DNA from 2 places in the Pseudomonas sp. DC1.2 genome. Region 1 is predicted to be linked to the other one. Evidence: predicted binding sites of a transcription regulator. Region 1 holds the regulator's gene; the other holds the start of a gene.
What was found. Region 1 encodes FliA, which starts transcription of late flagellar genes. Its sites were predicted from a motif close to CTAAAGTTTNNNNNNNNNNNGCCGNTAA; they were not measured.
Positions count from the first base shown of each region.

Region 2: motA (flagellar motor stator protein MotA) is a predicted target of FliA. The motif match lies at 2,070-2,097, and genes of this name have one in related genera.

Region 1 is NZ_CP133782.1:1,730,731-1,734,931, reverse strand. Features, by position in the region: gene RHM68_RS07830 (chemotaxis protein CheA) at 1-371, opposite strand, end outside; gene RHM68_RS07825 (protein phosphatase CheZ) at 401-1,189, opposite strand; gene RHM68_RS07820 (chemotaxis response regulator CheY) at 1,212-1,583, opposite strand; gene fliA (RNA polymerase sigma factor FliA) at 1,752-2,492, opposite strand; gene fleN (flagellar synthesis regulator FleN) at 2,489-3,319, opposite strand; gene flhF (flagellar biosynthesis protein FlhF) at 3,436-4,201, opposite strand, start outside.
Region 2 is NZ_CP133782.1:463,186-467,386, reverse strand. Features, by position in the region: gene motB (flagellar motor protein MotB) at 112-1,146, opposite strand; gene motA (flagellar motor stator protein MotA) at 1,150-2,001, opposite strand; gene RHM68_RS02080 (HDOD domain-containing protein) at 2,168-3,700, shown strand; gene rhdA (thiosulfate sulfurtransferase) at 3,840-4,201, shown strand, end outside.

The sequences.
Region 1 (4,201 bases):
GCCAACGCTGCAAGCAACTCTGGAGTGGCGGCCGTGATCGGGCCGCGCTCGCGGACTTCAGTGAACATGCCGTTCACCGCATCCAGTGCTTCGAGAACCACATCCATCAGTTCCGAGTCGACGCGACGTTCACCCTTGCGCAGGATATCGAACACGTTCTCGGCGATGTGACAGCACTCCACCAGCTCGTTGAGCTGGAGGAAGCCGGCGCCCCCTTTTACAGTGTGAAAACCGCGAAAAATTGCATTGAGCAAGTCTGCATCATCCGGTCGGCTTTCAAGTTCGACCAGTTGTTCGGACAGTAGCTCTAGAATCTCGCCGGCCTCAACCAGGAAATCCTGAAGGATCTCTTCATCGGCGCCGAAGCTCATGTATGGGGTGCTCCTACAGGTTTAAAAACCTAAAATCCAAGGCTGGAAAGCAAATCGTCCACATCGTCCTGACCGGACACAACGTCTTCTCTTTTATCGGCATGAATCTGCGGACCTTCACCCTGAGAGAGATGTTTTTGTGGATCTTTTTCAGCCAGCATCGCATCACGGTCATGTTCGATGCCCGCAAAGCGGTCTACCTGACTTGCCATGAGCACCAGTTTGAGCAAATTACTTTCGACTTCGGTGACCAGTTGGGTGACGCGCTTGATCACTTGACCGGTGAGGTCCTGGTAATCCTGGGCCAGCAGAATGTCGTTGAGGTTGCTCGACACCACGCGATTGTCTTCGCTGCTGCGTGTCAGGAAACCGTCGACTCGCCGAGCCAGCTCGCGGAACTCTTCGGCCCCGACTTCGCGACGCATGAACCGTCCCCAGTCGGTGCTCAACGCCTGAGCTTCCTGGCTCAGACCATTGACCAGCGGCGTGGCGTTTTCCACCAGGTCCATGGTGCGGTTAGCGGCGGCCTCAGTCAGCTTGACCACGTAACCCAAACGCTCGGTGGCGTCCGTGATCTGTGACACTTCCTCGGCTTGCGGCATGTGCGGATCGATCTGAAAATTGACAATCGCGCTATGCAGCTCACGAGTGAGCTTACCCACTTCCTGATACAGGCCTCGGTCACGGGTCTGATTGAGCTCATGGATCAGTTGCACAGCATCGCCGAATTTACCTTTTTCAAGGCTGTCGACCAGTTCGCGCGCATGTTTTTTCAGGGTCGATTCAAAATCGCCCTGTGAAGATTCGTTATGCTCCATAGCTCCCCCGTGGCGCAGTTTCTCAACCGATGCGTTCGAAAATTTTCTCGATTTTGTCTTTCAACGCCTGGGCCGTGAAGGGTTTGACCACATAGCCGTTAACACCGGCCTGGGCCGCTTCGATGATCTGCTCGCGCTTGGCTTCAGCGGTCACCATCAGCACCGGCAGGTGCTTGAGCTTTTCATCGGCACGTACATGACGCAGCAGATCGATACCGGTCATGCCAGGCATGTTCCAGTCCGTTACCAGAAAGTCGATGCTCCCGCTGTTGAGAACCGGAATGGCAGTAATGCCATCGTCAGCCTCGACCGTGTTGGTGAACCCAAGGTCACGCAACAGGTTTTTAATGATCCGCCGCATCGTTGAGAAGTCATCAACGATGAGGATTTTCATGTTCTTGTCCAATTCGACCTCCAAGCAGTCTTAAACGCGCCCAGCACCTGGACGCGCCATTTCAATCAATCCGGCAAAGCACTCGATGACTGCGTGGAGCACAACAGAGCAAGACCGGTGCCGTTCATCACCGCACCAGCCTCGTTCGCAGTGTCCCCCACACTGCCTTCAGCGCGCTCGCCACTCCCCCAAACGCCCCCGCAAACGGGCCGCGCACTGGCTATGTAACTGGCTGACCCGCGATTCGCTGACCCCCAGGACCTCACCGATTTCCTTGAGGTTCAGCTCTTCGTCGTAGTACAGCGCCAACACCAGCCGCTCACGCTCCGGCAAATTGGCAATCGCGTCCGCCAGCGCGGCCTGGAACCGTTCATCTTCCAGATCACGTGACGGCTCCGTATGAGCACTGGCGCCATCCTCGTGCAGTCCTTCGTGTTCGCCGTCCTGCAACAGGTCGTCAAAACTGAAGAGCCGACTGCCCAAGGTATCGTTCAAAATCCCGTAATAATCGTCGAGACTCAATTGGAGTTCGGCCGCAACCTCGTGATCTTTAGCGTCACGGCCGGTTTTAGCTTCAATAGAACGAATTGCGTCGCTCACCATTCGCGTATTGCGGTGAACGGAACGTGGTGCCCAGTCGCCCTTGCGGACTTCATCAAGCATCGCGCCGCGGATTCGAATGCCCGCGTAGGTCTCAAAGCTGGCACCTTTGCTGGCGTCGTATTTGGTTGAGACTTCCAGTAGCCCGATCATACCGGCCTGGATCAGGTCTTCGACCTGGACACTGGCCGGCAGACGCGCCAGCAAATGGTAAGCAATGCGTTTGACCAGTGGCGCGTAACGCTCAATCAGCTCGTATTGTGAGTCACGTGCAGACTTCTTGTAGAGGTTGTAGCCACTTGATGTCATAGGACGGGCCCTGCGGTTTGTTGCACGAGACGCTCGACAAAAAACTCCAGGTGGCCGCGCGGGTTGGCGGGCAGCGGCCAAGTGTCGACCTTTTGTGCAATGGCTTTGAACGCCAGTGAGCACTTGGAACGCGGAAAGGCTTCGTAGACGGCGCGCTGCTTCTGCACGGCTTTGCGCACGCTTTCGTCATAAGGCACGGCGCCGACGTATTGTAAGGCGACGTCAAGGAAACGGTCTGTGACCTTGGTCAACTTGGCGAACAGGTTGCGACCTTCCTGCGGGCTCTGTGCCATGTTGGCCAGGACCCGGAAGCGGTTCATGCCGTAATCGCGGTTTAGCAGTTTGATCAAGGCGTAGGCATCCGTGATCGAGGTCGGCTCGTCACAGACCACCAGCAGCACTTCTTGCGCAGCGCGCACGAAACTGACGACCGAGTCACCAATGCCTGCGGCCGTGTCGATCACCAGGACGTCAAGGTTGTCACCGATATCGCTGAACGCCTGAATCAGGCCGGCGTGTTGGGCCGGTGTCAGATGCACCATGCTCTGCGTGCCGGACGCCGCGGGAACGATCCGAATACCGCCAGGGCCCTGCAACAAAACGTCGCGCAGCTCGCAGCGACCTTCAATCACGTCGGCCAGCGTCCGTTTGGGTGTGAGACCCAGTAGAACGTCGACGTTGGCCAATCCCAAGTCAGCGTCCAGCAGCATGACCCGTCGGCCAAGCTCAGCTAGAGCCAGGGACAAGTTTACTGACACGTTAGTCTTCCCGACGCCACCTTTGCCGCCGGTCACCGCGATCACCTGTACGGGATGCATGCTGCCCATGTTATTTCTTTACCTTGTCTTACTTAGACGGAGGCCACATTACTGGCTGCGCGTTCACCATCGGAACAATGCATGGCAGGCCATCGATGTAGGTACAAAAACTGTTGATGAATACCTCAGCCGACCTGTTTGGTCGGGCTGTGGTAGATATCAGCGAACATATCAGCCATAGCTTCTTCGCTGGGCTCTTCCTGCATTTGCACGCTCACCGCGCGACTGACCAACTGGTGACGACGCGGCAGATGCAAATCATCCGGAATCCGCGGGCCGTCGGTGAGATACGCCACCGGCAATTCATGACTGATGGCCAGGCTCAACACCTCGCCCAGACTCGCCGTTTCATCCAATTTAGTCAGGATGCACCCAGCCAGACCGCAACGCTTGTAACTGTGATAAGCGGCCGCCAGGACCTGCTTCTGGCTGGTGGTTGCCAGCACTAGATAATTCTTCGATTTGATGCCACGGCCGGCCAGGCTTTCAAGTTGCATGCGCAGCGCCGGGTCGCTGGCCTGGAGGCCGGCGGTGTCGATCAGCACCACGCGTTTGCGCAACAGTGGATCCAGCGCCTGCGCCAGGGACTGACCCGGATCGACGTGGGTCACCGACACATTGAGAATCCGGCCCAGGGTCTTGAGTTGCTCCTGAGCGCCAATGCGGTAGCTGTCCATGCTCACCAGCGCGATGCTCTGCGCGCCGTACTTGAGTACATAACGGGCCGCCAGTTTGGCCAGCGTCGTCGTCTTGCCCATGCCCGCAGGGCCGACCATCGCAATCACGCCACCCTCTTCCAGAGGTTCGACTTCGGGGGTGGCGATCATCCGCGCCAGGTGCGCCAACAACATGCGCCAGGCCTGACGGGGTTCTTCAATGTCAGAAATCATC
Region 2 (4,201 bases), 1.3 Mb from region 1:
TAATAGTGACGCAGCAGCTGCAAGTGTTTGGATGGAAGCCCCTCCACAAACAACAGGCAAGCCGCAACGTCCCAGAAACAAAAAAGCCACGATCATCGTGGCTTTTTTGGGTCACTGCTTTGGCGGATCCGCAGGCTTGGCGGGTGCGCCCGGTTTCGGCGCAGCGTCCTCGAACAGGTTCAACCGCTCGCGAAGCTCATGGGCTGGCACCGGCTGTTTATCCGCCGGCAAGGCGTTCGGATCCGCAGGCGCGGTCGGCGCACCGGCGGGAGTGTCCGGTGTCGATGTCGGGTCTGCACCTTGCGAACCTTCGATGGCCGCCTGCGCCTTCTTCGTCAGTACGACGATGTCGATACGGCGGTTGACCGGATTGAATGGATGCTCGCGATCGAACAACGCCGACGAGGCGTAACCGACGACCCGCGCCACTTGAGAATCCGGGTAACTGCCGGCAACCAGCGCACGACGGGCAGCGTTGGCACGGTTAGCCGACAACTCCCAGTTACCAAAGTCGCCGGTGCCGGAGAACGGCTTGGCGTCAGTGTGACCGCTGATGCTGATTTTATTCGGCACCGCTTTAATGGTGTCAGCCATGGCCAGCAAGATGTCTTCAAAATAAGGCTTCAGTCGCGCGGAGCCTGAGTCGAACATCGGCCGGTTTTCTGCGTCCATGATCTGGATGCGCAAGCCATTCGGCGTGATTTCGAACAGGATCTGGTCCTTGAACTTCTGCAGTTGCGGGTTTTCATTGACCTTGTTCTGCAGTTCTTGCAACAGCAGTTCCAGACGTTCTTTCTCGACCTGCTCGGCCATGCCTTCGACCTGATCGGTGTCCACTGTCACCTTGTCTGGCTGAGGCTGAGACTTCACCTCGGGGTTCAGGGTGTTTTCCGGCGCGAGCGTCGGTGTGCCGCCCAGGTCAATAATGTAAGGCGTGCCGCTTTCCGAGAAGCCGACCGGGTCCTTGAAGTAACCGGCAATGGCGATCTTCTGTTCCGGCGTGGCCGTGGACAACAGCCACAGCACCAGGAAGAACGCCATCATCGCCGTGGCGAAGTCAGCGAAGGCGATTTTCCAGGCGCCCCCGTGATGCCCGCCAGCGATGCGCTTGACGCGCTTGATGATTATCGGCTGGTTATTTTCCATGACTTAGCGACCGCGAACCGCTTGTTCAAGCTCGGCGAAACTAGGCCGGTGCGCCGGGTACAGCACTTTGCGCCCAAACTCGACCGCCAACGATGGCGGCACGCCGGAAGCCGAGGCCACCAAGGAAGCCTTGATGGCTTCGTAAACGTTCAGTTCTTCCTTGGCATCGTGCGCCAGGGAGGTGGCTAGCGGACCAAAAAAACCGTAGGCCGCGAGAATACCGAAGAATGTACCCACGAGTGCCGCACCAACGTGCATACCAATGGCTTTCTGGTCGCCCTCACCCAGGGAGGCCATGGTCACTACGATACCCAGTACCGCTGCGACGATACCAAAACCGGGCATGGCATCAGCAACACCGTTCACCGCGTGGGACGGATGCTCAAGGTCTTCCTTGAGGCTATATAGCTCCATGTCGAACAAGCCTTCGAGTTCGTGGGGAGCCATGTTGCCGGAGGACATGATGCGCAGGTAATCACAGACAAACGCCGTCATGCGTGTGTCTTTCAATACAGCCGGGTACTTGGCAAAAATCGGGCTCGCCGAGGCGTCTTCGATGTCACCCTCAATGGCCATCATGCCTTCGCGGCGGCTCTTGTTGAGGATCTCGTAGATCAGGCCCAGGACTTCAAGGTAGAAGGTGTGGGTGAAACGCGAACTGAACATGCCCAACGACTTCTTGAGCACGTGCATCGTCATGTAACCGGGGTTGGCCTGCAGGAATGCACCCAGTGCAGCGCCACCAATGATCATCACCTCGAAAGGCTGAATCAGGGCGGCAATCTTGCCGTGGGAAAGCACGTATCCGCCGAGCACGCTCGCGAATACGACAATGATGCCGATTATTTTAGCCATAGGTAGGGGAGCACTTACTGAGTCGGGTTCAAGGTCATATTCGGAAGTTAAAAAATCTCTTCTTCTACTTATCGGCAAAACTGCGCCAGACTATAGCCAGTTCAGGCGAAAAGCCAATTTGGCCCGCTCCGGGCATAGGTAATGCAGACGATGATCGCGTCCAACCATGGCTAACGAAACGAACGTTCCAGCTCTAAAACCGACCACCCTCCAAGGCTGGGTCAAACTACTCGATGCCGTGCGCCTGCCGGTTCCTCAAGCCAGTCATGACCGTGTTTGCAAGGCACTTCGCAATAGTCGCAGTTCTGTGCGCGACATCGCCGACCTCATGCAAGAAAGCCCGGCACTGGCCTTGAGCGTGATTCGTGAGGCAAATCGTCACACCCAGGGCAGCATGACCGAACCGGCGGAAAACCTTGAGGTGGCGATCAATCGCCTCGGTTTGAAACGCACCGAAGAACTGCTCGCCCGACTGCCCGCCAAACCCCTATCCGACATTCCGCTGGCCCTGCGTCAGCTGCAAATGATCAGCCAGCATGCCACCCAACAGGCCAACGGTTTTTTCGCCAGCCGCCTGGCGCGACTGTGGCAAGACATCCACTGGGGCAGCCTGCTGTTTCTTTCGCCGCTCTGGCCGCTGGCTCTGACCCATCCGCACTTGCTTGAAGAGTGGGAATTGCGGGTCATTCACAAGGGCGAATCGGCGCGCAAGGTCGAAAAGCAATTGTTCGGCGTCCGCTTGCTGGAAATCGCCCAGACACTGGTAGACCTCTGGCACCTGCCCATCTGGGTACAGCAGGGCTATCGCGCGCTGCTGGTGAATCAGCGTGAGCTGGTGAAGGTTCTGCGAATTGCCCGCGACAGCAATCACCCGCTGCGCCAGCAAAATAGCCTCGATGATGATCCGAGCCTGCGCAACTGGCTCAATCAACCGGCCAATACCGTGTTGCTGGCCAATGGTCTGGCGTTGTCGGCACAACATGCCTGGGACAGCCCACACAGCCAGCGCTGGCAGTACCTGACCAGCCTCTATCTGCAAATGCCGATGGATCAAGTACAACAGCAACTGCATCAACAGTCGGCCAACAGTGCGCGCCAACACGCCATGCCGGACCTCTGGCACCCGGCGATCTCGCTGCTCTGGCCGTGGGGCACCCACCGCCTCCACGCCGGTTTGCTACCCGCCCCGGCGCCGAGCACAGAAGACCTCGGCAAGTGGCGCAAACAATGTGCCGAGCTGCTGGTGGAGCCGAGCCGTTTCACCAACGCCATGCACTTGACCACCTCCGCACGGGATGCACTGGTCGCCTGCGGCATGCGCCGGGTGATGATTCTGATGGCTGATCGGACTCACGCCAAACTCAGAGTCCATCAGACGGCCGGCCTGCCCAAGGAGGCAGCCGAACTGAATCTGGTGGTCAGCCAGAGCACCGTATTGCAACGCCTGCTCGCGCAACAAGCCCAGGTACGGCTGACCCCGGCCAACAACGCGCAGTTCTCGGCGCTGTTGCCCGCCAGCCTGCGCAACCAGTTCGGCGGCGACCACCTGCTGTTGCGTTCACTGGTCAACAATGGCCGGGTGATCATGATTGTGGCCGCGGATCAGGGCGGCGGTCCGTTCTCGGAAATTACCCTGCAAGCCTTCGGCAAAACGGCGCAGTGCATCGAGAAAGCCTTGCACAGCTTTAGCCAGCGCTAGAGCCCGTGATCACTGAGTGCCTGTCGCACGCTCAGGTGCAACCTGAAGGCTCAGGTCCGCCGTGGCGCGGGAAATAATTGATGACGGGGCTTCATGACGCTGCGCTACAATCCTTCCCTTTGTGCTCTGGAGACCTCACATGCCTGATTTCTCTGGCTTGGCGCTGGTGATCGAGCCGAGCGACCTGCTCAGCCGCCTCGATGCCCGTGAATTGATTCTGGTCGACCTGACCAGCAGCGCCCGCTATGCCGAGGGCCATATCCCCGGCGCGCGTTTTGTCGACCCTAAACGCACGCAACTGGGCCTGCCACCGGCGCCAGGCTTGCTGCCGGCCACGGCCGCACTCGAAGCGTTGTTCGGTGAGCTGGGCCACAACAAGGACGCGGTCTACGTTGTGTATGACGACGAAGGCGGCGGTTGGGCCGGACGATTCATCTGGCTGCTGGATGTCATAGGCCACACCCACTACCACTACCTTGATGGCGGCCTGCTGTCGTGGCT